2 regions of the Oceanobacillus sp. B139/18 genome follow, and region 1 is predicted to be linked to the other one. Evidence: predicted binding sites of a transcription regulator. Region 1 holds the regulator's gene; the other holds the start of a gene.
The links. Region 1 encodes Rex, which represses fermentation and respiration genes when NADH is low (regulators of the CRP and FNR family bind a similar motif). Its sites were predicted from a motif close to TTGTGAAATATTTCACAA; they were not measured.

Region 1 (15,389 bases):
TAATTTATATTGATTTGCATGACATAAATTTTTATTTTTTGCCGTTGATTTGCTATGATAAATAGTAGAAAATAAAGGAATTGGTGATAGCATGGATGAATTTTCATTTATTAAAGCCATTAAACCCAATACATATAATCAACCTGCATTGATTAAAGGAATCGGGGACGATGCTGCTGTTTTCCGCAGCACATCTGATATTGTCACCACAGTAGATACGTTTGTGGAAGATATCCATTTTTCCTTAGAAACAATGGCTCCCTTTCATATTGGGTATCGTATACTGGCTGCCAATATTAGTGATTTAGCAGCTATGGGAGCAGAGCCCGCCTTTTATTTGGTGTCGATGTGTGTCCCAAAAAAATGGAAACAATCAGCGTTAGAGGAGATTTATCAAGGAATGCATGAATTGGCATCGATGTATCAAATGGACTTGATTGGCGGAGATACGGTATCGAGTGAACGGTTGATGATCTCGATTACAGCAATGGGTTACGTGCCAGAGAATAAAGCAAGATACAGAAGCCATGCAGAGCCAAATGATATTGTTTTTGCGACTGGAACCTTAGGAGATTCCAGAGCAGGATTAGAGATATTGCTGCAAGGACAGGAATGTAAAGATAAAGACTACTATATAGAACGTCATCGCCTGCCGAATCCGAGAGTGGCATTGGCATCAGGATTATGTGAGATAGACCGTGTGGCTTTAAATGACATCAGTGATGGTATCTCAAGTGAAGCAAATGAAATAGCAGAGGCTTCCAATGTGGAGCTTACAATTATAGAAGAAAAAATTCCTGTTTCTAACAGTTTTCAACAGTTTTCCAAAGAGCAGCAGTATGACTGGAAGCTGTCAGGAGGAGAAGACTTTGAGCTCCTGGGGACTGTGTCAGAGGTGCATTGGCCGCGAGTACAGGAAATTGCTGTCCAGACAGATACGCCTATCCAGCAGATTGGCTATGTCCGTGAAGCAGAAGAGCCATGTGTTCTCATTCAGACGCATGGAGAGACGAAAAAATTAATGAAAAGTGGATATACACATTTAAAGTAGGTGAATGCGTTGATGCAGAGGCTATTAAAAACAGAAAAAGATACACAGGATTTTGCCTGCCGGCTGGCTGAAAAATTACAGCCGAACGATGTTTTGACGCTTGAAGGTCAATTAGGTGTCGGGAAAACGACGTTTACAAAAGGTCTGGCACAGGGATTAGATATCAAGCGGAATATCAGCAGTCCGACTTTTACAATTGTAAAGGAATACCGTGGGCGTTTGCCGCTTTATCATATGGATGTGTATCGTTTGGAAAATTCGATGGAGGATATCGGCTTTGATGACTATTTCTTTGGAGATGGTGTCACTGTGATTGAATGGGCAAGCTTTATTGAAGATTTTCTTCCAAGGGAACGGCTGGATATCAAACTGCATTATACAGAAGATGCGGATCAGCGTAAAATAACACTTACTCCTTTCGGGGAGCATTTTGAACAAGTTGTCAAAGCATTAAGTTAGGAGTTTTTTTATGAAAATACTTGCGATGGATACTTCCAATCAGGTTTTAAGTGTGGCATTATTAGAAGATAAACAATTAATCGGTGAAATCACTACGAATATTGCTAAGAACCATTCCGTACGTTTAATGCCGGCGGTGGAAAAGCTGATGCAGGATGTACATATCACTCCATCTGAATTAGACCGTATTGTCGTTGCGAAAGGCCCCGGTTCTTTTACAGGTGTTCGAATTGGTCTGGCTACAGCCAAAACAATGGCCTGGGCGTTAAACATACCGGTTATCGGTGTATCGAGCTTGGAAGCATTCGCTTACCAGGGGATTTTATTTGATGGAATCATTTGTCCGTTTTTTGATGCCAGACGCGGTTTAGTTTATACAGGGGCGTATCGATGGAAAAATGGAGAGCTTGAAACGGTAATGGAAGAAGAAAATATTTTAATGACAGAATGGCTGGCAAAACTGAAAGAAACGGGAGAAAACGTTTTGTTCTTAAGCCAGGATATCGAGGCATTTAAAGAAGTTATTAAAGAGCATTTACAGGATAAGGCTGTGATTGCTGATTCATCATTCCAGCTCCCGAGAGCAGCCCACTTGGCTTTGCTGGGAAGAGAAAGAGAAGCTGATTCTGTGCATGCGCTCGTTCCGAACTATCTTCGTTTGGCAGAGGCAGAAGCAAATTGGCAAAAACAGCAGAAGGAACAAGCAGATTCATGAGTGAGCTTGTTATTCGTCAGATGAATCTGGAGGATGTTCCGGGAGTAATGGAAGTGGAAGAAGCTGCTTTTACAGGACCGTGGGATGCAGAGATTTTTCATAAAGAGCTATGTGAAAATGATCATGCTTATTATTTTGTAGCCTGCCTAAGGGACAGAATTGTCGGCTATATTGGTTCATGGGTTGTATTTGAAGATGGGCAGATTACAAATTTTGCTGTTCATCCCGATATGCGCGGGCGCAAAATCGGGGAAAAGCTGTTTGGATATGTTACGACATTTATGACCGGTAACGGGGTGGAGCGTCTCTCCTTGGAGGTTCGTGTTTCAAATACCGTTGCACAATCTCTATACAAAAAATTCGGGCTTGTACCTGGCGGGATTAGAAAGCATTATTACACGGATAATTTTGAAGATGCTATTGTAATGTGGGTGAATTTAAAATGAAAAAAGATACAATGATATTAGGTATAGAAACAAGCTGTGATGAGACGGCTGCATCGATTGTAAAGAACGGACGTGAAATACTTTCAAATGTGGTTGCCTCACAAATTGAAAGCCATAAGCGATTCGGCGGTGTGGTTCCTGAAATAGCTTCCAGACATCATGTCGAACAAATGACGATGGTTTTAGAGGAAGCAGTGAATCAGGCGGACGTAACCTGGGAGGATATCGATGCAATTGCAGTCACAGAAGGCCCGGGCTTAGTAGGCGCCCTTCTTGTCGGGGTCAATGCTGCGAAAGCTCTTGCCTTTGCAAAAAATAAACCGCTTATTGGTGTTCATCATATTGCCGGGCATATTTATGCAAACCGTTTAGAAAATGAATTTGCTTTTCCGTTATTGGCCCTGATTGTTTCTGGAGGGCATACAGAGCTGGTTATTATGAAAGATCATTATGATTATGAATTAATTGGTGAAACAAGAGATGATGCGGCTGGAGAAGCCTATGATAAAGTAGCAAGAATGCTGAAGCTTCCTTACCCGGGAGGGCCGCAAATTGACCGTTTAAGTGCAGAAGGGAAGGATACGATTGATTTCCCGCGTGCGTGGCTGGAAGAAGGAAGCTATGACTTTAGCTTCAGCGGCTTAAAGTCAGCAGTTATCAATACGCTCCATAACGCTGAACAGCGCAGGGAAACCCTGAATCCCGCAGATGTTGCTGCGAGCTTTCAACAAAGTGTAATTGACGTATTGACTGAAAAAACATACCGGGCAGCACAGGAGTATAAGGTGAAACAGGTCATTGTTGCGGGCGGTGTTGCAGCGAATAAAGGCTTGCGGCAAAGCTTGAAAAATCGTTTTAATCATACAGATACGGAATTGTACATTCCACCGATTCAATTATGTACAGATAACGCCGCTATGATTGCGGCGGCCGGAACGATTTTGTATGAAAAAGAAAAATTTAAAGCACTTGATTTAAACGCAAATCCTTCTTTAATGTTAGAATAGAAATAGTAAATAATGAAAGCTTGTGATTTGCAAGAATGCAGATTGATTTTTATGTAACATAATGGATTATGTTGAATTTATCATTAATGATAACAGCTTATCTTGTGAGGTTGGCTCATGAAAATCAAGGGTAGCGACAGGAGAAATTTGGTGGGAATCCGATGAATAAAAAACAAAATTATTATTTTCAAACCGATTTAATCTTATTATTGATTGCTTTCGCAATAATAAGCTTTCTGGCCGTGTACAATGCACAGCAGCTGGAACAATATAGTACAAACTTTCTGATACGGCAAATGCTCTTTTACGCAATTGGAGTCGGTATGATTGCTGCTATTCAGTTTTTAGACTTAGAGCAGTTATATAAAACAAGCCTCTACATTTATATAGGCGGGGTTGTGCTGCTGGCGCTTATCCCTATCAGTCCAGACTTTATTGCGAGAGAAATAAACGGTGCGAAAAGCTGGTATACCTTTATACCAGGATTGACGCTGCAGCCGGCAGAGTTCGTTAAGATATCAACTATATTATTTTTATCGGCAGTCATCAGCAGACATAAAGAAAAATTTGAAGTAAGTACGTTAAAGACTGATATACAGCTTCTTGGTAAGCTATTACTGTATACAGCTATTCCGGTATTTTTAATTATGCTGCAGCCGGATTTCGGTACGGCCATGGTATATTTATTTATTGCCGGCATGCTGATTATTTTATCCGGGATTAATTGGAGAATCATCTTTTCTCTAATTATTGTAGGAGTTGCTGTTATAGCCAGTGCTTTATTCGTTATCATTGAATTTCCGGAATTTGCGGAAGAGACAATTGGAGTAGCGCCCTATCAAATTGATCGTGTAATGACATGGTTTGACCCGTCACAGCAGTCACCAGATGCTAATTATCACTTTGAACGCTCACATATGGCGCTCGGGTCAGGGCAATTATTTGGTAAGGGAATAGGAAGCGTGGAAGTAAATTATCCGGAAGCCCAGACTGATTTTATCTTCTCTGTTATTGGAGAAAGTTTTGGTTTTGTCGGCAGCGCTTTTGTTGTTCTGCTTTATTTTATGCTTTTATATAAACTGGTAACGCTCGGCTTAAATATTTATAAGCACTCGCCATTTGGCGCTTATTTCTGTTTTGGGTTTTTGAGCATGATGCTTGTTCACGTCTTTCAAAACATTGGCATGACAGTAGGAATCATGCCAGTTACCGGGATTCCTTTGCTTCTGATAAGCTACGGAGGAAGTTCGGTGATGTCGACCATGCTGGGTATGGCGGTCGTTTATCGCGTTGCTGTGGAAGAAACGATACAGAATGACTATTTATTTAAATAAAAGGATCGCATCAGGAACAAAATTTGAACATGTAATTAAAATAGAAAGAAGTGCTTGGAATACCATATCCAAGCACTTCTTTCTATTTTATATAAAATCAGCCGGTAAATTGCTGTCCCATCAAATCCTCATCATATACTGTAACAACCACAGATTCAATAGGATTGTCCTTTGCAGAATGTACAGTAAATAATAAATGCTTATAGTGTATCGTGTTTGGATTGTCAGGCTGCTGTTTCATTAATTCCGATAAAAAGCTGTCCAACGTCTGATGCGGTGTATCGATTGGAAAAGTGATTCCAAGTGTTCCCTCTAATATAAACAGGCTGACCGACCCGTTAATCAGATAACGATTACCGGAAAGCGGCAGGATGTCCTTTGACTCTGTTGCCATTGACTTCTGTTCTCCTAACAAGTCTTTCGTTATGTCTCTGATAATATCTTCCAAAGTAATTAACCCAAATGTTCCTCCAAATTCATCGAGAACAATGGCGATGCTGTAATCTCTTTCCCTCATATCCTTAAAAACTTCATCCATTTCTTGATTCATTCTGATGTATACAGCAGGGCGAATAATATGATGAAGAGTAAAGAAAGCAGGAGATCCACCTGATTTCATACTTCGAAAGAAATCTTTTACATGTAATATCCCAGCGATTTCGTCAATATCTTCATCATAAACTGGTATTCTTGTAAATTCGGTTTCTTGCACAGCAGCAAATACTTCTTCCATGGTTGCATCTATTTGCAGAACGGTTAAATCCGTACGATGCGTTGCAATTTCACCTACATCCTTGCCGCTGAATTCGATAATATTTTGAGCTTCCTGATGATTATCTGACCATGTTGCTTCCTCACTCATTTTATTCGTAAAGGTATGGGGGATCAGCCGAGATAATCCTTGTGCAATAAACTGAGAATGATGATTTGCCAGCCATTTAGGCAAAAGATGTCCTAAGCTGACCCACAAGCCAAATAAAAGCAGACTGGAGCCAAAAAGAATCATAAACTCATTTAGATTTTGTGAAAAAGGTAAAACCGAGTGAAAGAAAGCCTGACCAAGCGGAAGAGTGACAGCCGCAGTAAGCCATACACTGCTGAAAAGGCCGATAAATATCACGGCAAAACGAAGGAAACGAAGAAAGGAATGGGAACGTACTTCTGCTGCGGTTGATTGAGACAGCATTGTTTCTTTGATAGCATAGTACATCAAACTGGCAAGAATAAAAACTAAAAAAGTAACGATGGGTATCGCCACGGGATAACAACCTCCGTTTATCGAATTGAATAGTTTACTATGTTGATTTAAGTAAAAAAACAGGCATTGGTTCTGCCTGTTTTCAGTATACAACAATCTGAAAATTATATCAATTGCTTAATTCTCTTCTAATTCTGCCCATTCCTCCATGAACTGATCCAACTCTTCTTTTAAAGCCGATAATTTATTGGTTAGTTCCATTGTCTTTTTATGGTCATCAAAGACGTCTGGCTTGGTCATCTCCAGTTCAATGGCTGCAATGGTTTCTTCCTGCTGTTCAATGCTTGTTTCCAGCTCTTCAATACGGCGCTTGCGTTTGCGTTCCTCCCGCTGACGCTGTTTTTCTTCCTGAAAGCTGCGTTTTTTTGCTGAAGCTGCCGGTTCTTCTGTTACCTTCTGCTGATTTTGCAGCTGTAACAGCCTTCGTTCCTCTTCCTCTGCTTTTTTCTCTAAATAATAATCATAGTCACCAAGATATATTTTTACACTGCTTGCCTGCATTTCTGCAACTTGATCGGCAATCCGGTTAATAAAATAACGGTCATGAGAAACAAAAAGAATAGTTCCTGGAAAATCAATTAAAGCACTTTCTAATACTTCTTTGCTGTCGATATCCAAATGGTTGGTCGGCTCATCAAGAATAAGCAAATTTGCTTTTTGCATTTTTAATTTTGCCAGAGCAAGCCTTGATTTCTCACCGCCGCTTAAGGCGGACACAGGTTTTAAGACATCCTCGCCAGAGAATAGAAAATTCCCGAGGATTGTACGAATGTCTTTCTCATTAATCAATGGATAATCATCCCACAGCTCCTGCAGAACAGTTTTATTTGAGTGAAGGTTTGCCTGCTCCTGATCGTAGTAGCCGATTTGAACATTGGTCCCGAGCTGGATCTCACCTTGATTTGCCAGATACTTGCCGACAATATTTTTTAATAAGGTGGTTTTGCCGACACCGTTTGGGCCTACCAATGCGATACGGTCGCCCCGGTTAGCATGCAGCGTGATGTTTTTGAAAATCGGCTGATCCGTATCAGGATATTGAAAGGTTAAATCTTTTATTTTTAATACATCATTTCCGCTCTGCCGGTTCACTTGGAAGGAAATTGATGCGGAGGATTCATCACCGGCTGGGTGATCAAGACGATCTATTTTTTCAAGCTTTTTCCGTCTGCTCTGGGCACGTTTCGTCGTAGAAGCGCGTGCTAAGTTACGCTGAATAAAATCTTCCATCCGTTTAATTTCTGTCTGCTGTTTTTCAAATTCTTTTTTCTCCTGCTCATAATCAAGCGCTTTTTGAGCTAAGTAGTTACTGTATGTTCCGTGGAACTTTTTAGAATGATGTCTGGAAATTTCATAAACAATTGATACAGTTTTGTCTAAAAAGTAGCGGTCATGGGAAACAATAATGATAGCACCTGGATAGCTTACTAAATAGCCTTCGAGCCATGTAAGTGTGTCAATATCTAAGTGGTTCGTCGGTTCATCGAGAATAAGCAGCTGCGGTTTTTGCAGTAGAAGCTTACCGAGGGCAAGTCTTGTTTTCTGTCCGCCGCTTAAATCGGTAATTAATGTATCGTAATCATAATCACCAAAGGACAACCCGGTGAGCACAGATTTTATTTCCGCTTGATACGTATATCCGCCATTTGATTGATATTCATTTTGAAGCGTATCATATCTTTCGAGCAGCTGTTGATAATCAGATGCTTCCATATTGGAGGCGTCTGCCATCTGTGCTTCCAGTTCACGTAATTTTTTCTCCATGGCAAGCAGAGGCGAAAATACATCCAGCATCTCTTGCCAGATGGTTTTTCCGGACTCTAACGTCATATGCTGTGAGAGATAGCCGAATGTCAGGTCTTTCGGCTGGAAGATCTCACCGCCGTCATAAGGCATTTCTCCTGCCATGATTTTGAGAAGTGTTGACTTTCCGGCTCCATTGCGGCCGACTATTGCAATCCGTTCATTATCTTTTATTTCCATTTTTATATTAGCTAGAATCTCTTCTGCTCCAAAGGATTTAGAGATTCCATTTAGTTGCATTAAAATCATCGTTGCCATCCTTTCTGACTCGTAAAAAAAGCTGTTCAAAAAGCACATGAAAATAAGGTGACGAGCATGTTATTGCTTATCCTGTCTTCTTGAACCATCCTGTAAAAGGAAAGTAATACCTTCTATCAGTGTAACGTATCCAAATAGAAGCTACAATAAAATTATAATAAAGTTCGCTATGTTGGCTGTATTTCTGTTAAAATTATATAATAGAGTGTGTACTATTGAATAAATGCGTTATTTACAACATAATGAAAGCGAACGTGTAAAATTATGGCAGTATCCATGTACAAAAAATGAAATAATTTAACATGTAAGTTTTCCTATACATTAGTAATTGAAGAGAGGCCGTTTCAAATGGAACAAAATAAAATCCCGCAGGCAACAGCAAAGCGTTTGCCTTTATATTACCGATTTTTAAATAATTTATATCAGCAAGGGAAGATGCGTGTATCTTCCAAAGAGTTAAGTGAGGCTGTTAAAGTAGATTCTGCAACGATCCGCAGAGACTTCTCCTATTTTGGTGCACTTGGGAAAAAAGGATACGGATATAATGTGGAGTATCTATTAGGGTTCTTTAAAAGTACACTGGACCAGCATGAGATAACAAATGTTGCTTTAATTGGTGTTGGAAACCTGGGAACTGCATTTTTGCATTATAACTTTTTAAAGAACAATAATATTCGTATCACGATGGCGTTTGATACGGATGATTCCAAGGTAGGCACGGAAGTTGGCGGTGTTCCCGTGTATCATGTGAATGAATTAGAGGATAAAATAAGCGGAATTGAAGTTGCTATTTTAACAATACCTGCAGAAGAAGCAGATGCCGCTGCGAACCGCCTTGTGGAGCTCGGTATTAAAGGTATTCTTAATTTCACGCCGGCACGTATTACCGTTCCAAACTATATTCGTGTCCATCACATTGATTTAACAGTAGAATTGCAATCACTTGTATACTTTTTGAAGCATTATTCCTTAGAAGAGGAGTAGGATATGCACAGAAGCTCCATAATGTTTTCTTAACCAATCTTCTGCTTTCTAATTGCAAAAAACTAGCTCTTTACAGAACTTCTAAATTTAAGAAGCTTCCTGCCTAAGAGCTAGTTTTTTATTTTTTATTCTTTACTTTAAAATAGAATCGCAGCATCCGGAAGCCGGCATAGAAGGTTAAAGCTGCAAATCCGGCGAATATAAGGGGAACTGTATCCCAGACGGATTCTCCCTTGCTGAGAACCCCGACATAAATAAATAAAACACCGAATAAAACATAAAGAATGGCTTTTATTAAATAAGGCTGATGCATGTTAACCTCCAAAGAATATGAGTTGTAATTGGTCAAGCCGTTTTTGAATTTCTTCTGGATCTAAGGAAAGCTGAGCCAGCACGACAAGGGTGTTCATCCCGGCATGTACGATGATAGGTACAAGAATTCGTTTTGTTTGTACATAAAGGAATGCAAAAACAAAGCCCATCGCAGCATATACTAGTATATGCAGAAAATCTGTATGAATCACGGCAAAAATAAGAGAAGAAATTAAAGCCGCAAAGAAAAAGTTCATTTTTTTATACAGCGAACCAAATATAATTTTCCGGAAAATGATTTCTTCTAAAATAGGCGCCAAAATTGCCGGAAGAACAATAAAAATTGGCACAGCCCGTGCCATGTTCATAATGCCTTGGGTATTCTCTGAACCGGGATCGATTCCAAATAGCTCCATTTCAATGGTGGCAGCCAGCCCTTGTGAAAGAAGGGCCATAATAATTCCCAGAACAGACCAGACAATAATACCGCCGATCCCGACAGCATCTGGATGAGCCCGGACCTGCATATCAGGCTTTAAGAGCCAGAGAACAATAACAAGGCCAAGAGTGAAACTAAAGACAGACCAATAAATACTGGCAAGCGCAAGGTTTACACCAAATATGGATGTAATCAGCGGGGCCATAAGTAAAACAGAAAATTGCATAATGATATATGTGAGAATGACATATGTATATCTTCGAGTCATAAAAACGCTCCTTCAACTATTATCGCCATAGGATATATTCTAACACAACTGTTACTGAAAATTATAATCAAAAGTACATCAAATCATGCATGAAACATTGAAAAAGAAAATAAACAAGGGTTAAAATAAGAAAGCAGAAAGTGAAAAGTAGAAGTTATCTTCAAAAAGTAAACGAATACAAGTTTTTCTAACACGATGGAGCAGTATAAAAAAACTGAGGATTCACTGAAAAGCAAGCGAATCTAAGTTTTTCTAAAAATTCATCATCATCGTGCTTGCATTTTTTCCAAGAATTAATTATTATAATAATTGGAGTTAGCACTCAAGTGTATAGAGTGCTAATAAAAAATAAAATGATTTGGGATTAAGGAGGCAATTCTACATGATTAAACCATTAGGAGATCGTGTTGTTATCAAACTTGTTGAACAAGAAGAAACAACAGCAAGCGGAATCGTACTTCCAGACTCTGCAAAGGAAAAACCGCAAGAAGGTGAAGTAGTTGCAGTAGGATCTGGACGTGTGGAAGATGGGAAAAAAGTGGCACTGGAAGTTTCTGAAGGAGACCGCATTATTTTCTCTAAATTTGCTGGTACCGAAGTGAAATATGAAGGTACAGAATACTTAATTCTTCGTGAGAATGATATTTTAGCGATTGTAGGCTAATCAAAAATATACGATGAATCTTTAATGAAACCGTGAATCAATTTGAAGGAGGAAGATTAACATGGCTAAAGACATTAAATTTAGTGAAGACGCACGACGCGCAATGCTGCGTGGTGTGGACACCTTAGCAGATGCAGTAAAAGTAACCTTAGGACCAAAAGGCCGCAACGTGGTTTTAGATAAAAAATTCGGTTCTCCATTAATTACAAATGATGGCGTAACCATTGCAAAAGAAATCGAATTAGAAGATGCATTTGAAAACATGGGTGCGCAGCTTGTATCCGAAGTAGCATCTAAAACAAATGACGTTGCAGGTGACGGTACAACTACAGCAACTGTACTTGCTCAAGCAATGATTCGTGAAGGACTTAAAAACGTAACTTCCGGTGCAAATCCAGTTGGAATCCGCCGCGGTATCGAAAAAGCAGTTGAGCTGGCAGTGCAAGAATTAAAAGGCATTTCTCAGCCAATCGAAAGCAAAGAAGCAATTTCCCAAATTGCAGCTGTTTCTTCAGGCGACGGCGAAGTAGGTCAATTGATTGCAGAAGCAATGGAACGTGTAGGCAATGACGGTGTTATCACCATTGAAGAATCAAAAGGCTTCAACACAGAGCTTGAAGTAGTAGAAGGGATGCAATTCGATCGCGGATACTCTTCTCCTTATATGGTTACTGACCAAGATAAAATGGAAGCTGTACTAGAAGATCCATATATCTTGATTACAGATAAGAAAATTGGAAATATCCAGGAAGTACTGCCAGTGTTAGAACAAGTTGTTCAACAAGGCAAACCGCTTCTTATGATTGCAGAAGATGTTGAAGGCGAAGCACTTGCTACCTTAGTAGTAAACAAATTACGCGGTACATTCAACGCGGTAGCTGTGAAAGCTCCAGGATTCGGTGACCGCCGTAAAGCAATGCTTGAGGATATCGCTGTACTGACTGGTGCAGAAGTAATTACAGAAGACCTTGGACTGGATCTTAAATCAACAAGCATTGAGCAATTAGGACGTGCTTCTAAAGTTGTCGTAACCAAAGATGATACAACAATCGTAGAAGGCTCAGGAGACCCAGAAACAATCTCCAGCCGTGTGGCACAAATCCGTGCACAAGCAGAAGAAACAACTTCTGATTTCGATAAAGAAAAATTACAAGAGCGCCTGGCAAAATTAGCTGGCGGTGTTGCTGTCGTTAAAGTTGGTGCAGCTACAGAAACAGAATTGAAAGAACGTAAACTTCGCATTGAGGATGCACTGAACTCTACGCGTGCAGGTGTAGAAGAAGGAATGGTTCCTGGTGGCGGTACTGCCCTTGTGAACATCCACGGAAAAGTAAGCGAACTTAGCTTAGAAGGCGACGAAGCAACTGGTGCGAGTATCGTACTTCGTGCACTAGAAGAGCCGGTTCGTCAAATCGTTCATAATGCTGGACTGGAAGGTTCTATCATTGTAGAGCGTCTAAAAGGCGAAAAAGTAGGCATCGGCTACAATGCAGCAACAGACGAATGGGTAAACATGGTTGAGGCTGGAATCGTAGACCCAACGAAAGTAACTCGTTACGCGCTTCAAAACGCAGCATCTGTTGCAGCAATGTTCTTAACTACAGAAGCTGTCGTAGCAGATAAGCCGGATGAAAATGAAGGCGGCGGAATGCCTGATATGGGCGGCATGGGCGGTATGCCTGGGATGATGTAATTATCCCGCCTTGAATATTGATATAGAAGGGTTTTGGAGCTTTATAGTGTTGATGAAACTCTAAAAATATCACAAAAAGGTAACATTTTATTTTAAAATAATATCTTGAAGGACGTTTTCGTATAAAGTTTTCACTTTTGCGGAAGCGTCTTTTTTTATTTTCTTTGTGACATGTGTATAAATTCTTATTGTAGTTGGCATATCATCATACCCTACTTTTTCCATGATAGTTGCTAAGTCACCCCCTTGCTCTGTTAACATACTTACATGAGAGTGGCGGAATATATATTGTGTTGCGTACTTTTAATATTTGTATAAGCTAAAAGTCGCGTCATTCGAGTGTTAACATTTTTTGTATAAATGGATAACCGTCAACATAGTAAAAACAAAATTTGCATCATGAAACTCCTCTAATCTATCTTTAAATACGGATTGAGTTTTTAGTTGTCTTTTTTATGACTACGCAATAAATTCATGATTTCTTTCCTGATTTCAAATGTTCGAATAGAACCGTCTGTTTTTGGGGAGATCAAAACATACTTTCTTATACTATTATCTTCATTATATAAAGTTTTGGTTATCTTTATTTCATTTTTATTGAAATTGATAACAGACCATTTCAAGGCTAACGGAATCAACATTATATTTAGACGTTGAAAGTGCTGAGAGTACCTTAGAATTAGAATCAATTCCAGAAAAGGAAAGCACAATCTATGTCAATATATTCATCATAAGTTGTGCCTAAACGTTGTTGTGACAATGTTGTAAGCGTTTTATAATTATATTGAGAGGTGATAGTAACATGTTAGATCAGCGCTCGATTCGACTAGTTGAAGAATTAATGAACCATGAACAGATTACAAAGCTGGAGTTGATGCAACAGTTAAAATTATCTGATCGACAGTTGATGTATGATTTTGAGAAGGTAAATGGAATTTTGGAAGATTTCAACATTCCGAAGTTAAAAATTAGCCACCAACGCTTTCAAATCTCGAAAGAAGCCAGAGAGATTTTAAGAGAAAAATTACATTCTGATAGGAGCATAGGACAATATAATTTTTCAGAGGATAACCGATTTTACATGATTTATCTCTATGTTTATATCCGAAAAGAGCCTGTATCTAATTTTCACTTGCAATCTCTGTTTAAAGTAAGTAAAAATACCGCATTAAGTGATGTACGCAGGTTGAAAAAGCATTGTCAGGAAAAAGGACTGACCTTCAGGTACAGCCGAAATGAAGGATATTGTATTGAAGGAAATGAGATGGAGAAGCGGAGAAGCGTCATTTCATGCATCCATCAATTATTAAGCCAATCTATGGGAGAAGAATTTATCATTTATATTCTTAGAGCATGGGATCAGGAAAATTTTTTAAACCGGACAAATGATGTCATGCAAAAATGGCTTGCAGAACACGGGGTGCAATTAGTAAAAACAAGAAAAATTGAATTGATTTATTATTTTACATTTTTTCAAGCAGGTGAAAAAGGAGTCCTATTCTTTTCAGAGAATGAGAAGAAGCTGTTAGAAAATCAATCATTATTTTGTTTGGTAAGTTCTCTTTTCAAACAGCTGTATGGAGAAGACAGCTCTGAAAACGAAATATATCTGATAACGATTTTATTATTAACAGCAATCGAACATATTCAACGAGTTGACAACCCAGGACTTTTAACATTATCTGAGAAGATTATTGAAGAATTTGAAAAAAATACGCTCCTTCCTGTGAAGAATAAACAGCTTTTAAAAGAGAGTTTGTTTAATCATTTAGTGCCTGCATATTTCCGAATTTTATTTGAAATTCCTTTTCATAATCCGTTGTCAACGACGATTCAATCAGAGTATGCTGAGCTATTCCAATTTGTAAAACGCTCCTTGTCGCCATTAGCAAGTTGGACAAAAAAAGAAATAAGTGATGATGAAATTGGATTCTTCACCATGCATTTTGGCAGTATTATTGATCGCCAAAATACAATGGAGATTGGGCGAATTACCGGATTAATTGTCTGTGCAAATGGAATCAGTTCATCCATGATGCTGGCTTCTCAGCTGAAAGAATTGTTTCCTGAAATTTATTTCTCTGAGGTGTTTAATGGGGATCAATTTACAGATATATCTGTACAAAACTATGATTTAGTATTTTCAACCATACCGGTAGAATCTCCAAAGCCGACATTTGTAGTGAAGCCTTTGATGACCCTGGTGGAGAAAAAACATTTACTACAATCGGTTTATAGACATTTTCCTAATTTATCGAGTCAATCAAAGCATTTGATGATTGATGAGATTATGAGTGTTATCAAAAAAAATGCAACAGTCACCAATGAAGAAAAACTGTACGGAAATCTCGTTCAATTATTTTACGCAACAAGTAATCAGAAAGAGGTGTATAAACCGATGTTATCCGAATTACTAACCGAAGATATGATTCAATTTACTGAAGAGAAACTTGACTGGGAAGAAGCAATTCGTAAAGCTTCTATTCCATTACTTGATCAGCATATTATTCAAGAATCATATGTAGAGGCGATGATAAAAAATGTGAAAGAATTAGGAACTTACATCCATGTTGGCAAGGGTGTAGGTATTCCACATGCAAGACCTGAAAATGGTGTGAATAAATTGGGGATGTCGCTGCTGAAGTTAAAACAGCCCATTGCATTATTAGGTAAAGAGGATCATCAAATTGATGTATTC
Region 2 (15,389 bases), on a different contig from region 1:
ATGAAATCATGGAAAATTATCTTCCTGGTCCAGATTTCCCTACTGCAGGACAAATCTTAGGCAGAAGCGGTATCCGTAAAGCATACGAAACAGGAAAAGGCTCCATTACCATCCGGGCTAAAATCAATATTGAGCAAGGCAAAAATGACAAAGAAACCATTATTGTGACAGAGCTTCCTTATCAAGTGAACAAAGCCAAGCTCATCGAAAAAATAGCGGAGCTTGTCCGCGATAAGAAAATTGACGGCATTACCGATCTTCGTGACGAATCAGACCGTAATGGCATGCGGGTTGTTATGGAGCTTAGAAGAGATGCAAATGCGAATGTGGTTTTGAATAATTTATATAAGCATACTTCCTTGCAAACGACATTTGGTATCAATATGCTTGCGCTTGTGGACGGACGTCCGCAGGTATTAACTGTCAAACAATGCCTGATGCATTATTTAGATCACCAGAAAGTAATTATCAAGCGTCGTACAGCCTTTGAATTAAATAAAGCCGAAGCACGCGCTCATATTTTAGAAGGCTTGCGTGTTGCACTCGATCATTTGGATGAGGTTATTTCTTTAATCCGTAATTCAAAAACAGCAGATATTGCAAGAGAAGGGTTAATGGAACGTTACCAGTTATCCGAGAAACAAGCCCAAGCTATTCTTGATATGCGTCTACAGCGTTTAACAGGATTAGAACGCGAAAAAATTGAAGAAGAATACAAAGAGCTGCAGGCATTGATTGCTGAATTAAAAGCTATTTTAGCGGATGAAGAGAAAGTATTGGAAATCATTCGTGAAGAGCTGACGGAAATCAAAGAGAAGTTCCGTGATGAACGCCGTACAGAAATTGTTGCCGGTGGAGCGGGCTTCTTTGAAGATGAAGATTTAATTCCGGAAGAGAATATCGTTATTACATTGACCCACCAGGGCTATATTAAACGCTTGCCTGCTTCTACTTACCGTACGCAGCGCCGTGGCGGACGAGGTATCCAGGGCATGGGAACCAATGAGGATGACTTTGTAGAACACCTTGTATCCACATCAACACATGATACAGTTCTTTTCTTTACGAATAAAGGGAAGGTATATAAAACAAAGGGTTATGAAGTACCGGAGTTCAGCCGGACAGCTAAAGGGATTCCAATTATTAACCTGCTTCAAGTAGAAAAAGGAGAATGGGTGAACGCCGTTATCTCTGTAACTGAGTTTGATGAGGATCACTTCTTATTCTTTACAACGAAGCTTGGGGTTGCAAAACGTACATCCCTTGAAAAATTCAAAAACATCCGTAAAGGCGGCCTGATTGCTGTAAATCTTCGGGAAGAGGATGAGCTGATTTCTGTCCGCATGACAGATGGCGAAAAAGAAATTATGATTGCTACGAAAAATGGCTATCTGATTCGTTTTGAAGAAGAACAAATGCGTCCAATGGGTAGAACCGCAGCAGGAGTAAAAGGTATTTCCCTGCGTGAGGATGATGAAGTTGTTTCCATGGAAATTATGGATGAAGGTTCTAAAATTCTCCATGTAACCAGCAAAGGATTTGGAAAGCAGACACCAGAAGATGAATATCGCCGTATCAATCGTGGCGGTAAAGGTGTATTTACGTGTAAGCTGGATGAAAAAACAGGACATGTAGTTGATGTAAAAGCCATTCAGGGTGATGAAGACTTAATGGTTATTACTGCCGGCGGCGTTCTGATCCGAATGCAAGTATCCGATATTTCACAAACTGGAAGAAATACCAAAGGGGTACACTTGATACGTCTGCAGGATGACGAAGAAGTTGCAACAGTAGCACGAATTGAGAAAGAAGAAGAGGAAGCGGCAGAGGAAATCGAAGCATCTGAGGAAAATAAAGAAGTTAATGAAGGTGCAGACGATAACAACGAGGAATAGGTAAAACGATGAGATATTGAAAGATGATATAAAACAGCGGACAGGCGAAGTGATTCATAGCCCGTCCGTTGTTTTTGTATCTGCTGGAACAGCTTTATTCTTTAAAATTCTGTAGTAAATGATGGCCGATAAGCGCTGGTGTTTTTTGCTGGGTGACGGTTAAAAATCGTTGGATAAGCGGATATTCCCGGTCTGCTTTCATTTGCATCAGCTCACCCCACCATTCTGTTTCATAACGGCAAATCATACTCAAATTAAATAGCAGCAGATAATGTACCAGGATTTCGGAATAAGGAAAATAGTTTGCCCGATTCGCTGGAAAATAAATTGCTTCATTATGCAAATCATAACGAAAGGGGCCGTCCCAATCTTTGACGGGCCCGGTCAGATAAAGCTGTAATTCCTCCTTTTTTTGTTGTATATCCTCAATTGGAGGCAAAAAAGCCCGAATACGCTCGACAAAGGTATCTTCTTTTAAATAAAATCCATCTAAAATCCGATTGGGAAAACGAAGCAGTTTACTGTTTTTATTCCCAATAATAATCATCGACTCCTCCTGATAAAGCTGCCAAATATTGCTTAATTCTGGAATAGAAGCTAATAACAGACGCATTGAAACACGTTCTAATGGAAAGGGATAGAGAGAAAATAAATGGCGGCTTACATATGGAAATAACCCCTTTTGCTGTAATTTGACCTCATCCTCGATAAATCGATAATCCTTGCGTTTTCTTTTCCGGGCAGTCAGACCATGCGCAAGAACAGCTGTTGTTTCCGGATAATCAGGGCGCTTTGACAGCAACCAGCCTTTTAAAAGATGTGTCATTCCATAAAAAGACAGAACAGGCTGAACCAGCACACTGCTTTGCCTGCTTGATTCCATAAAGCATGTTCCATTATGAATATAATGGATAAAAGCAGAGCTGTTTTGATAGCTTTTTGCCTGAGCTTCACGAAGAAATGAGTAACTTTTCTTCAGGTAATTTTGTGCATTTTCCTGAGTGGTTAAAAATGGATATAAATCTTCAACATGCAACATTTCTACAGCTCCATAACTATTTAAATATTTTGAATCTATCCTCTATTTTTTCTATATGTAGGGTGCTTGAAAAAGCATGAAAAAAAGCGTAATGTAAGTAAAAATAGATATTTGCTGCTGCTTTCACAGGATTGGTATTTTTTTAGCAGTTTCTCCGATATTCGATAAGGATATACCTTGAAAACTGTATAATACCCGTAAGTGAAGTGAATTGAGGTTGCGAATTCAATGATTGGAGGATGAGCTAGCAATGAGAGAAGACAAATTTGCAAAAGAAGGTTTGACATTTGATGATGTATTGCTTGTTCCGGCAGAATCAGATGTTTTACCAAACCAGGTGGATCTGAGTGTTGATTTAACATCAAATTTAAAATTGAAATCCCCATTTATCAGTGCTGGAATGGATACAGTAACAGAAGCAGAAATGGCAATTGCGATGGCACGTCAAGGCGGGTTTGGAGTTATTCATAAGAATATGTCTATTGAACAGCAGGCAGAGGAAGTAGACCGTGTGAAACGCTCAGAAAGCGGCGTAATCACGAACCCGTTCTTCTTAACTCCGGAGCATCAGGTTTATGATGCGGAACATTTAATGGGAAAATACCGCATTTCAGGAGTTCCCATTGTAAATAATATTGAGGAACAAAAGCTCGTCGGTATTTTAACCAATCGTGACTTACGTTTTATTGAAGATTATTCGATTCTGATTTCGGAAGTGATGACCACAGAGGAATTAGTGACAGCGCCAGTGGGAACAACACTGGATGAAGCAGAGAAGCTTCTGCAGAAATATAAAATTGAAAAACTGCCTCTTGTTGATGATCAGGGAATTCTAAAAGGGTTAATTACGATTAAAGATATTGAAAAGGTCATTGAATTTCCAAATGCAGCAAAGGATGCACAAGGACGGTTGATTGCAGCAGCTGCAGTCGGCGTGACAGGCGACGCGATGAAGCGGATTGAAAAATTAGTGGATGTCGGTGTAGATGCCATTGTAATCGATACAGCACATGGTCATTCTAAAGGTGTTCTCGATCAATTAAAACACATTCGCGAAACGTATCCTGATTTGACAATTATTGCAGGAAATGTTGCTACAGAGGATGGGACAAAAGCTTTGATTGAAGCAGGAGCTTCCGTTGTCAAAGTAGGTATTGGACCGGGGTCTATCTGTACCACAAGAGTAGTAGCAGGGGTCGGTGTACCACAAATTACAGCAGTTTATGACTGCGCAAGAGCAGCAAAAGAATACGGTGTACCCGTTATTGCAGACGGCGGAATCAAATACTCCGGCGATATTGTGAAGGCTTTGGCATCAGGTGCACATGCTGTAATGCTGGGAAGTATTTTTGCCGGAACAAAGGAAAGCCCTGGAGAAACAGAAATTTTCCAAGGACGTCAATATAAAGTATATCGCGGTATGGGCTCTGTTGGAGCAATGCAAGCAGGCTCCAAAGACCGTTATTTCCAAAGTGAATCAGAGAATAAAAAGCTTGTTCCAGAAGGCATTGAAGGACGTATTGCGTATAAAGGCTCGCTGGGAGATACCTTCCATCAGCTGGCAGGCGGTTTACGCTCCGGCATGGGATATTGTGGAACGAAAAATCTGGAGAGCTTAAGAAACGATTCCCGATTTATCCGGATTACCGGGGCTGGGTTGAAGGAAAGCCATCCGCATGATGTTCAGATTACGAAAGAAGCACCGAACTATTTTATGCAGTAAAAAAGAGAATAATTAAGCAATTTAGTTGATGACAAATTTGTGTCATACGGTCGTAAAAAAAATAGATGGAGGATGTTGCTCCATCTATTTTTTTATGAATTTTTATGGTAAAATGTGAAGCGTGCTCAGCAGAATACATAGAACGTATGTTGATGGCTATATTATTAAACGGAGGTACGGAAATGTGAGAAAGTCTATGAAAAAATTGTTTCTTTTGGTGGTTGCAGCAGCGCTTGTTTTAACATCTTTTGTTACACCATCCATGTCTGTGTATGCAGATGGATTAGATATAGAAGCGGAATCGGCTATTTTAGTGGATGCAGAAACGGGGAAAGTATTATTTGCAAAGGACCCGGATGTGGCATTGCCTCCTGCTAGCATGACGAAAATAATGACAGAATATCTCGTTTGGGAAGCAGTTGAAAACGGAGATATTTCCTGGGATACAACAACACAAATTAGTGATTATGCATATGAAATATCCAGCAATGATGATTTTTCAGGGGTTGGATTAAGACAGCAGCAAGATTACACAGTAGAAGATTTATATAAAGCAATGGCAATCAACTCAGATAATGCGACAACGATTGCACTTGCAGAGTTAATTGCAAGTTCAGAAAGTGAATTTGTCGAAATGATGAATGCAAAGGCAGAAGAACTGGGAATGCCGGAATATAAATTTGTTAATTCCAGCGGATTAGATAATGAGAGTCTGGGGGATAATTATCCAGAAGGAACAAGTCCTAACGATACAAACTTATTATCAGCCCGTTCAGCAGCAATTTTAGGGTCTGCATTAGTGAATGATTATCCGGAAGCATTAGAAATTTCCAGCGTGCCGAGTACGGAATTTGATGATCAGGAGATCCGTAACTGGAATTACATGCTGGATCATGATGCAGATTATTTACAGCAGCATTACTATGAAGGTGTAGATGGTTTAAAAACTGGTTTTACAACGGTTGCCGGTTATGCTTTTACAGGAACAGCAGAACGGGATGGACGACGTCTTATCAGTGTGGTTATGAAAACAGACAGTGAAGATGCCCGTTTTAATGAGACTGCAAAACTGTTTGATTATGGATTTGATCAATTTGAAACACAAGAATTATTCCCGGCAGGATATCAAGAAGAAGGCAATGAAACAGCTCCGGTTGCAAGAGGAAAAGAAAAAGAAGTAAATATTGGCATCAATGAAGGGATTCATGTTCCGATCAAAACTGGTGAGGAAGATCTGTATCATTTAGAATATAAAATTGATGAAGACAGATTGAATGATAATGGAGAGTTAGAAGCTCCAGTGGAAGCAGATGAAGTTATCGGAACAGTTACCGTTGTCTATGATGGAGAAGAAGAAGATTTTGGATATATTTCCGATGAAGCGAGTCAGGAAAGTTATGATTTAGTTGCAATGGACTCCGTTGAAAAAGCAAATTGGTTTATGCTTACGTTACAATCTATTGGTGATTTCTTTGTAAACATGTTCCAAGGTGCATTTAATTGGGTGAAGGGACTTTTCAGCTAATTTTTGCAGGAAGTCTTGCAACCTGATTGGAAATAGATTATGATGATATACAATCATTCATTGAAATAATAAAGCGTTGATAGGAAGCAGTAGCTGTTTGATTCTATCTATAGAGAGCTAATATCTGGTGCAAATTAGCGTTAGAATGCAGTGAATCCATCCTGGAGCATGCTTATTGAAGTGGTTCAGTCACGTAAGTAAGCACGGAGATACGACGTTATTCGTATATAAAGCCGGAAGAATCTGTCTGTATAGATTCTTTAACTAGGGTGGCAACGCGGGAAATATACTCTCGTCCCTTTCTACATAAGGGATGGGAGTTTTTTTATGGTTTTAAAGACATTAAAAATATAGGAGGTAATCAGTATGTTAGATATGAAATATGTACGAAATAACTTTGATGAAGTGAAGCAAAGATTAGCACACCGCGGAGAAGACCTTGGCGATTTAGACAAATTTGGCGAGCTTGATGTAAGAAGACGGGAATTGATTGCAGAGACAGAAAAACTAAAGGCAAAACGTAATGAAGTGTCTAAGGAAATTTCTGTTTTAAAGCGCGAGAAGAAGGATGCGGAGGAAGCCATAGCTTCTATGCGTGAAGTTGGAGATCAAATTTCTAAATATGATAAAGAATTAAAAGACATTGAGGAAACCCTGGAACATATCATGCTTTCTATTCCTAATCTGCCGCATGAGAGTGTGCCTGTTGGTGAAGATGAGGATGATAATGTAGAAGCACGTAAATGGGGAGAGGTGCCGGAATTTTCATTTGAAGCACAGCCGCACTGGGATGTTGCGACAAATTTAGATATTTTGGACTTTGAACGTGCAGCAAAGGTAACAGGAAGCCGTTTTGTTTTTTATAAAGGATTAGGAGCAAGACTGGAACGTGCATTATTAAACTTCATGATGGATCTGCATGCGGATAAGCATGGCTATCAGGAAATGCTTCCTCCATACATTGTGAATCGCCTGAGTATGACAGGAACAGGACAGCTTCCGAAATTTGAAGAGGATGCGTTTAAACTGGAAGACTGGGATTATTTTCTGGTGCCGACTGCAGAAGTCCCTGTAACCAATTATCACCGTGATGAGATTTTATCAGGAGAGGCGTTGCCGAAAAAATATGTTGCATTCAGCGCCAGCTTCCGTTCTGAAGCAGGTTCTGCCGGAAGAGATACACGCGGCTTGATTCGCCAGCATCAATTTAACAAAGTGGAGCTTGTGAATTTCGTGAAACCGGAAGATTCTTATGACACATTAGAAAGACTGACAGGGGAAGCGGAAAAAGTATTGCAGCTGTTAGAACTCCCTTATCGTGTGATGAGTATGTGTACAGGTGATTTAGGCTTTACAGCAGCGAAAAAATACGATATTGAAGTATGGATTCCAAGCCAGCATACGTACCGTGAAATTTCTTCTTGTTCTAATTTTGAGGATTTCCAAGCGCGCCGTGCCGGAATTCGCTTCCGCCGCGAAGCAAATGGAAAACCAGAATTTGTCCATACGTTAAACGGTTCTGGTCTTGCGTTAGGACGTACTGTAGCGGCTATTTTAGAGAATTGCCAGCAGGAAGATGGAAGTGTAGTAATTCCTGAAGTATTGCGTCCGTATATGGGCGGCATTGAAGTGATTGGCAAGTAATGATTAAGTAAGAGGCTCTCCATCTTTGGGGGCCTCTTATTTTTTGATAAAAAATATTGACAAGTCATCTTTGAGGATGATATAGTATATTTTGTTCGCTAGGAAGTGAGCAAATTAGCGTTATTTCATGGAGGTATACCCAAGTCTGGCTGAAGGGGTCGGTCTTGAAAACCGAGAGGCGGGTCAAACCGCGCGGGGGTTCGAATCCCTCTACCTCCTCCATTTAAAACAACCGTAAAAAATTGGAGATAAAAACCCGCAGCTTTCGTGCTGCGGGTTTTCTAATACATATATATGTTTACTCTCTATCTCTTCGCTCCAACAACGATTCTAATAACTGTTTTGGCAGCGGGAAGCGTTTGTTATCAAGCGGCAGAAAGTTAAGCTTGCTCTCTGCGTGTTTATCCTCTTTTGCTTCATTGATTTCCGTATGAAGAAACTCCATCTTTTCATCCAGTTGATTTGCGATATTTGCACTGGTTGTTAATTCTTCTACCAGATGTGCGGGTACTTCTCCATCATATTTATAATAAATTTTATGCTCTAAGCTCGCCCAGAAATCCATCGCAACGGTACGGATTTGAATTTCGATAAATACCTCTTCCTGACGGTCAGAGAAAAAGACAGGAATAGATAAAATCAGATGAAGGCTTTTATATCCATTTGGTTTTGGATGCTTAATATAGTCTTTCGTTTCAATGACTTTGATATCCTGTTGACCTTGGATCATTTCGCTGATTTTATAAATATCGGATATAAAGGAGCAGACAATTCGGATTCCTGCAATATCCTTGATATGATTCTTGATAGATTTTTGCGTAATCGAAATATTTTTTCGCTGGCATTTTCGTAAAATACTTTCAGGTGTTTTTATACGTGATTTTAAATGTTCAATCGGATTATAATCATGAATATGCTCAAATTCTTCTTGAAGGATGTTCAGCTTGGTATTGATTTCATCCAGTCCAAATTTATAGCTGAGCATGAAACGTGTCAGTTCTTTTCGTACAGCGGTTAACTGGTGTATCTGTTTTGATTCATCCATTGATAAAATTCCTTTCTGGCTTACATTCATGTACAATATAAGTATAGCAAAATTTGTTTTGAATAGCAGATAAAAAGACGCTGCAATCCATTCTGATGGGTGCAGTCTTGACAAAAGTATGGCAAGGCCTTATAGTACAATTCAATAAAGAAATACGGTGAACGGGCCAGTAATCGATGTGTATTTACCAAAGAGAGGAAATCCGGCGGCTGTAAGATTTCTGTAAATGCCTTGATGAACCTATCCGGGAGTAGGTTAGTGTATGCTGACTGCAGTAAACTGCATTATCAATGTGAGTGGATAACTTTTATCAACAAAGGTGGTACCGCGGAATAATACTGATTTCGTCCTTTACAAGGGATGTATAATCAGTTTTTTTATTGCTCTGAGGTATCGGTGAAATAAAATATTAAAGGAAAGAAGAAACACACAGGAGGAAACTACATGGAAAAAACAATTGCATTTTTTGGAGCAGGAAATTTAGCAGAGGCGATTATTGCAGGCATTACAAGGACTAATGTTGTTACAAAAGAACAGGTGCTGGTGACGAATCGCAGTGATAAAGCAAGGTTAGATCTGATTGCTGAAAAGTATGGAGTGACTTGCGACCTGGATAAAGAAGAAATGATCAAGAAAGCAGATATTATTATTTTAGCGATGAAGCCTAAGGATGCGAAGGATTATTTAGACTGGCTAAAAAATTATATAAAACCGCATCACATGGTTATTTCGGTGATTGCAGGGTTATCTATCGAACAGATGGAAAAAACGCTGGGAGAAGGTATTCCTGTTATTCGAACCATGCCGAATACGTCTGCATTGATCGGCCAATCAGCTACTGCTATTTCAAAGGGAACCAATGTCGAACTCGGTCAGCTTTACTTTGCTGAGGAACTATTCCAGACAGTGGGTACAACAAAAATTGTCGATGAGGAGCAGATGCATACGATTACGGCGATTGCAGGAAGCGGACCGGCATTTTTCTATTACATGGTGGAAGCAATGGAAAAAGCAGCAATTGAAGCAGGATTGGACCGGGATACGGCATTAGAGCTGCTGACCCAGACGGTGATCGGCGCAGGAAAAATGCTGGAGACATCTGGCGCAGACCCGGAACAGCTCCGTGTTAATATTACCAGCCCGGCAGGAACCACAGAGGCTGGTTTAAACCAGTTAATGGCGAATGAATTTGATAAGATAATTAAAGCATGTGTAGATGGCGCACGAAATCGGTCTATCGAGATTACGAATGCTCAGAACTAATTTTTTACACGTACTTTAAAAAAGAGAAGAGGGAAAGCAGATGCATACACCGGATTGCAGTTATTGCGGGAAAAAATGGAGTTATGGACAGACCTTTAAGCAGGTATTTAAGATTAAAATGATTTGTCCGCACTGCGGCAAAGAAAATTATTATAATGCAAGTAAAAAAGGCGGCTGGCTCCCTTTATTAGCCATACCTATTCTGTTAGGGCTGGCCTTTCTGCTAAGGCTGTCTTCTGTAGAAATTATTCTCATGGGCTGTTTGCTGATGATTCTTCACGTCCTGTCGATTCCTTATCGGACGAGATTGCAGAGAGCCGGCAAATAAATGAAACATGATGCTTTCCAAAATAGATAAGGTTTAGTATAATACGATTGTTCGTTTATTTTTCAATGGACGGATAATGAAGCATAATTGAGCGGTTTCCACTGCTGATTATGTGCAAAGCCCCCGTAGCTCAGGGGATAGAGCATTGGTTTCCTAAACCATGTGCCGCAGGTTCGAATCCTGCCGGGGGCGTAAAAAAGTCTTGTTATACAGAGATTTGTGTCTTTCAGTTATATTATCGGAGGCCACGGTTTATACTTGAAAATTACATAAACCGACAGACGTCATTTTTCGTTTTCTTGTTTGTTTTATGACAAGATTTCTGAAAGGTGGCTTTTTTTTATATAGAGAAGACAATTATTGTTCTGCTTATTTTTCGTGAAAAAGCAAAATGAGAAACACCATTGATGTTTTTTGTTTTATAGACGGTAATAATGAATAGAGCCGCTCCTAAAAAGAAGCGGCTCCATTCTTCTCATCTATATAAAGGGCAGGATACAGCAATGGATTCCGATTCCCTATCGCTATATCACTTTCACCCGATTCAAAATATCTTCGGCGTTTTTCACCCGTTCCTCTGTCGGTGGCTCTACACCTTCCAGCGGATAGTCCAAACCAAGATTTTCCCATTTATAGACACCTAATTTATGATACGGCAGCACTTCTATTTTTTCGACATTATTTAATGTCGCAATAAAATCGGAGAGCTGCTGTAAATGTGCATCGTTATCGCTGCCACCGGGAACAAGTACATGACGGACCCAGACAGGCACTTTCTTCTCGTCTAAATAGCGGGCCATGTCGAGAATATGTTCATTGGACAGACCAGTGAGCTCTTTATGCGCTGCAGCGTTGATATGCTTTAAATCAAGTAAAACCAAATCAGTTAATTCCAGTACTTTATCTAAATTTTTTATAAAGTGAGGGGAGCGGTTAAAGCATCCGGCAGAAGTATCAATGGTTGTGTGTACTCCTAATTTTTTCAGTTCGGTGAACAATTCGAGTAAAAATTCAACCTGAAGTAAAGGCTCTCCGCCGCTGACAGTCACTCCTCCATTGGTAGATTGGAAGAATGGGAGATAGCCCTTAATATCCTTCACCAGCTCTTGTACAGACATTTTCTTTCCTGCTCCCATGTTCCATGTATCCGGATTATGACAAAATTGACAGCGTAATAAACAGCCTTGAGTAAAGATAACATAGCGTAATCCAGGCCCGTCTACGGTTCCACACGTTTCGATTGAATGAATTCTTCCTTCTTTCATGATACTTTTCCCCCTCACTTCATATGCTGAAAATAATTCAGCATCAAGCGCTCAAGTTATTTAATGAGCGCTTGATATTGACTTCTTACAGAATGGCCTTACAAGCTTTCATGGAAGGTCCGGTTAATGACATCGATTTGCTGTTCTCTTGTCAGCTTAATAAAGTTTACTGCATATCCAGAGACGCGGATGGTAAGCTGCGGGTATTCTTCCGGATGCTCCATCGCATCTAATAAAGTTTCCCGATCAAAGACATTGATGTTTAGATGATGTCCTTTTTTTGCTGCATAGCCATCGAGGATACCGGCTAAGTTTGTTTTTCTTGTTTCTTCATCTTTACCTAACGCTTTTGGCACGATGGAGAAGGTGTTAGAGATACCATCCAGTGCGTATTTATATGGCAATTTTGCAACGGAGCTTAAAGAAGCTAATGAGCCATTTTTATCACGTCCGTGTAATGGGTTTGCTCCTGGAGCAAAAGGTTCTCCTGCTTTTCGTCCATCTGGTGTATTTCCCGTTTTCTTCCCGTAAACCACATTGGAAGTAATCGTCAGGATAGACTGTGTTGGTGTAGCATCGCGATACATATGGTGTTTCTTAATTTTATTCATAAAGTCTTTTACGAGATTCACAGCAATTTCATCTGCGCGATCATCGTTATTGCCGTATTTTGGATAGTCTCCTTCTATTTCATAATCAACAACAAGTCCGTCTTCATCACGAATGGTTCTTACCTTCGCATATTTAATGGCGCTTAGGGAATCGACAATGACGGATAGTCCTGCTACACCACAAGCCATGGTCCGTAATACTTCCCGGTCATGCAACGCCATTTCCAGTCGCTCGTAGCTGTATTTATCATGCATATAATGGATAATGTTTAATGCGTTGACATATAAACCAGATAACCAGTCTAGGAGGTTATCATATTTCTCCATCACTTCGTCGTAATCAAGATACTCTGATGTGATTGGTGCATAGTTTGGAGCTACCTGCATTTTTAGATTTTCATCTACACCGCCATTGATCGCATACAGAAGTGCTTTTGCCAAGTTTGCCCGTGCACCGAAGAACTGCATTTGTTTCCCGATGCGCATTGCAGATACACAGCAGGCAATTCCATAGTCATCTCCATAGATCGGGCGCATGATATCATCGTTTTCATATTGAATCGAGCTTGATTTAATAGACATTTTTGCACAATATTTTTTATAGTTTTCCGGCAGTTTAGCAGACCAAAGTACGGTTAAGTTTGGCTCTGGCGCCGGTCCTAAGTTATCTAATGTGTGCAGAAAACGATAGGAGCTCTTTGTTACAAGTGGGCGTCCATCTTCTGCTATTCCTGCCAATGATTCTGTTACCCAAGTCGGGTCTCCGCTAAATAATTCGTTATAATCTGGTGTTCTTGCGAATTTTACGAGACGCAGCTTCATCACAAAATGATCGACAAGTTCTTGCGCTTCTTGCTCTGTCATAACCCCATTTTCAATATCTCTCTCTATATAAATATCTAAGAATGTAGAAACACGGCCAAGACTCATGGCAGCCCCGTTTTGCTCTTTAATGGCAGCTAAATAGGCTAAATAGAGCCATTGGAATGCTTCCTGTGCAGTTGTTGCAGGCTTGGAAAGGTCAAATTCATATTTTTCTCCGAGCTTTTTCAAATCCATTAAGGAACGAATCTGCTCCGAGGTTTCTTCACGGTCGCGAATCACATCGTCCGTCATTGTTCCGTTACCAATCAGCTGCAGGTCTTTTTTCTTTTCTTCAATTAAACGGTCTACTCCATACAGGGCAACACGGCGGTAATCACCGATAATACGTCCGCGGCCGTATGCATCTGGAAGCCCGGTGATGATTCCTGCTTTTCTTGCTTTTAAGATTTCGGGTGTATAGGCATCAAAGACGCCTTGGTTATGCGTTTTCCGGTGTTCTGTAAAGGTATGGACAACGTCATCATCAACTTTGTAGCCATAGGATTCTGCGGCAGCTACAGCCATACGGATACCTCCAAAAGGCATTAGAGCACGTTTGAAAGGCGCATCTGTTTGCACGCCGACGATTTTTTCCAAGGGCTTATTTAAATAACCAGCACCGTGAGAGGTAATAGTAGATACGATTTTTGTATCTAAATCATATACACCGCCATTTTCCCGTTCTTCTCTGGTTAATTGCATGACTTGCTCCCACAGGTCTTTGGTGGCTTGAGTTGCATCAGTTAAGAAGGATTCATTTCCTTCATATAAATGATAATTCTGTAAAATAAAATCACGAACATCAATTTCTTGCTGCCAGTTGCCTTCAACGAAACCATCCCAAGGGACTCTTTTTACCATTTCATCTGCTACTTTCATAACAAAAACCCTCCTCTTAATTAATTGTGAATAAATTCACAATAACCTCTATTTTTATTATAACGGTTTCGGAAAATAAAACAAGTGAAATACTTCACAAATGAAGAAAGTTCTTAAAATGTTCAAATTTAAAGCTTGAGAAATAAGAGGATTTTATAAAATAGTAACATTCGTTCCAAGCCTTTTTTAAAGAGTAAGAAAGTATAAAATGTTGAGGATAGCCGCTCCAACGGGTTTCATAGGGGGAGTAATCTTAGGCCCCAGAAATACACTACGCTTTCCATGGGCCCCGAGCTCATCTCCTTTAAAGAAGACTTGCTGATTGGCAAGCCGACAGGCGCAGACAGAAGCATAGTCGCGCTTATGCCTATGGTAGAAAATAGAAGAACACTTTTTTCCTGCGGAGTCTTCCCACTAGGACTGCTGCGGTTACTCGCCCCGTCAAAACCGTTGCCCGCGGAAAGCGACTTCCCGAAGCGGACATCTGCTCGGCAAGAATATTAGTATTTTAAAGACCAAGTGATTTTCTTGGTTTCTCTTAATAAATACCGGGTTTTGGATAGGGGAACGGAGCAAGTGTATTGTTTTCTGCTATATATTTGCTTAAAATAAATACATTACGGTTTTTAGAAGGAAGGTTTCTTTATTGTATGTAATAATTGTTCTGGGGATCATTGCAGGAATGATGATTCCGCTGCAGACAGCAGTAAATAATCGGCTGACTGTGTTTACGAAAGCGGTGTTGCCGACATCCTTTTATTCCTTTTTATCTGGAAGTATTATTTTATTTTTCATTAATCTTATGATAGATCCTGACAAATTTACAGTATCATTCTTTGCAGATCAATCCTTTTCCTATATCTGGTTTACTGGTGGTGTGCTTGGAGTAATTTTTCTTACAGGGAATATTATTTTACTGCCCAAAATTGGTGCAGCATTAACGGTTATTGTTACCGTAACAGGACAGATGGTGATTGGTATTTTGATTGATACCTTTGGCTGGTTTGGTGCAGAGGTAAAACCGTTGCATTTTATGCATATCGTTGGTGTTCTTCTTTTAATTACCGGAATTGTCTATATGAATGCGAAAAAAAATCCCGGCGTTTCGCAGAGTCATTCCCGTCTGTGGGTATTGTTCGGGATATGTACAGGAATGATGCCGCCGCTGCAGACAGCAATCAATAGCGCCTTGCGTTATGAAGTAGACTCCTTTATTTATGCTGCTTTTATTTCATTTATTGTAGGAACCGCTGTGTTATTTATTCTGTCGATGATAGTGAATAAAGGAGTAAAGTTAACACGTATTTC

Region 2: the regulator Rex is predicted to act here: its motif matches at 14,106-14,123, upstream of pflB (formate C-acetyltransferase).

Annotation. Positions count from the first base shown of each region.
Region 1 covers NZ_JBVFXI010000002.1:612,679-628,067, reverse strand. Annotated here, with positions in the region: gene thiL (thiamine-phosphate kinase) at 92-1,051, shown strand; gene tsaE (tRNA (adenosine(37)-N6)-threonylcarbamoyltransferase complex ATPase subunit type 1 TsaE) at 1,064-1,510, shown strand; gene tsaB (tRNA (adenosine(37)-N6)-threonylcarbamoyltransferase complex dimerization subunit type 1 TsaB) at 1,521-2,225, shown strand; gene rimI (ribosomal protein S18-alanine N-acetyltransferase) at 2,189-2,671, shown strand; gene tsaD (tRNA (adenosine(37)-N6)-threonylcarbamoyltransferase complex transferase subunit TsaD) at 2,668-3,678, shown strand; gene ACZSMY_RS10385 (FtsW/RodA/SpoVE family cell cycle protein) at 3,840-5,012, shown strand; gene ACZSMY_RS10380 (CBS domain-containing protein) at 5,110-6,270, opposite strand; gene ACZSMY_RS10375 (ABC-F family ATP-binding cassette domain-containing protein) at 6,388-8,322, opposite strand; gene ACZSMY_RS10370 (redox-sensing transcriptional repressor Rex) at 8,680-9,315, shown strand; gene ACZSMY_RS10365 (DUF4305 domain-containing protein) at 9,434-9,628, opposite strand; gene ACZSMY_RS10360 (CPBP family intramembrane glutamic endopeptidase) at 9,630-10,334, opposite strand; gene groES (co-chaperone GroES) at 10,717-10,998, shown strand; gene groL (chaperonin GroEL) at 11,060-12,691, shown strand; gene ACZSMY_RS10345 (BglG family transcription antiterminator) at 13,494-15,389, shown strand, end outside.
Region 2 covers NZ_JBVFXI010000007.1:64,955-80,343, reverse strand. Annotated here, with positions in the region: gene gyrA (DNA gyrase subunit A) at 1-1,895, shown strand, start outside; gene ACZSMY_RS18445 (YaaC family protein) at 1,990-2,934, opposite strand; gene guaB (IMP dehydrogenase) at 3,185-4,657, shown strand; gene ACZSMY_RS18435 (D-alanyl-D-alanine carboxypeptidase family protein) at 4,842-6,182, shown strand; T-box leader at 6,250-6,485, shown strand; gene serS (serine--tRNA ligase) at 6,549-7,826, shown strand; tRNA gene ACZSMY_RS18425 (tRNA-Ser) at 7,956-8,048, shown strand; gene ACZSMY_RS18420 (GTP pyrophosphokinase) at 8,125-8,871, opposite strand; T-box leader at 9,020-9,226, shown strand; gene proC (pyrroline-5-carboxylate reductase) at 9,316-10,134, shown strand; gene ACZSMY_RS18410 (TIGR04104 family putative zinc finger protein) at 10,175-10,462, shown strand; tRNA gene ACZSMY_RS18405 (tRNA-Arg) at 10,582-10,654, shown strand; gene pflA (pyruvate formate-lyase-activating protein) at 10,987-11,727, opposite strand; gene pflB (formate C-acetyltransferase) at 11,826-14,081, opposite strand; gene ACZSMY_RS18390 (DMT family transporter) at 14,728-15,389, shown strand, end outside.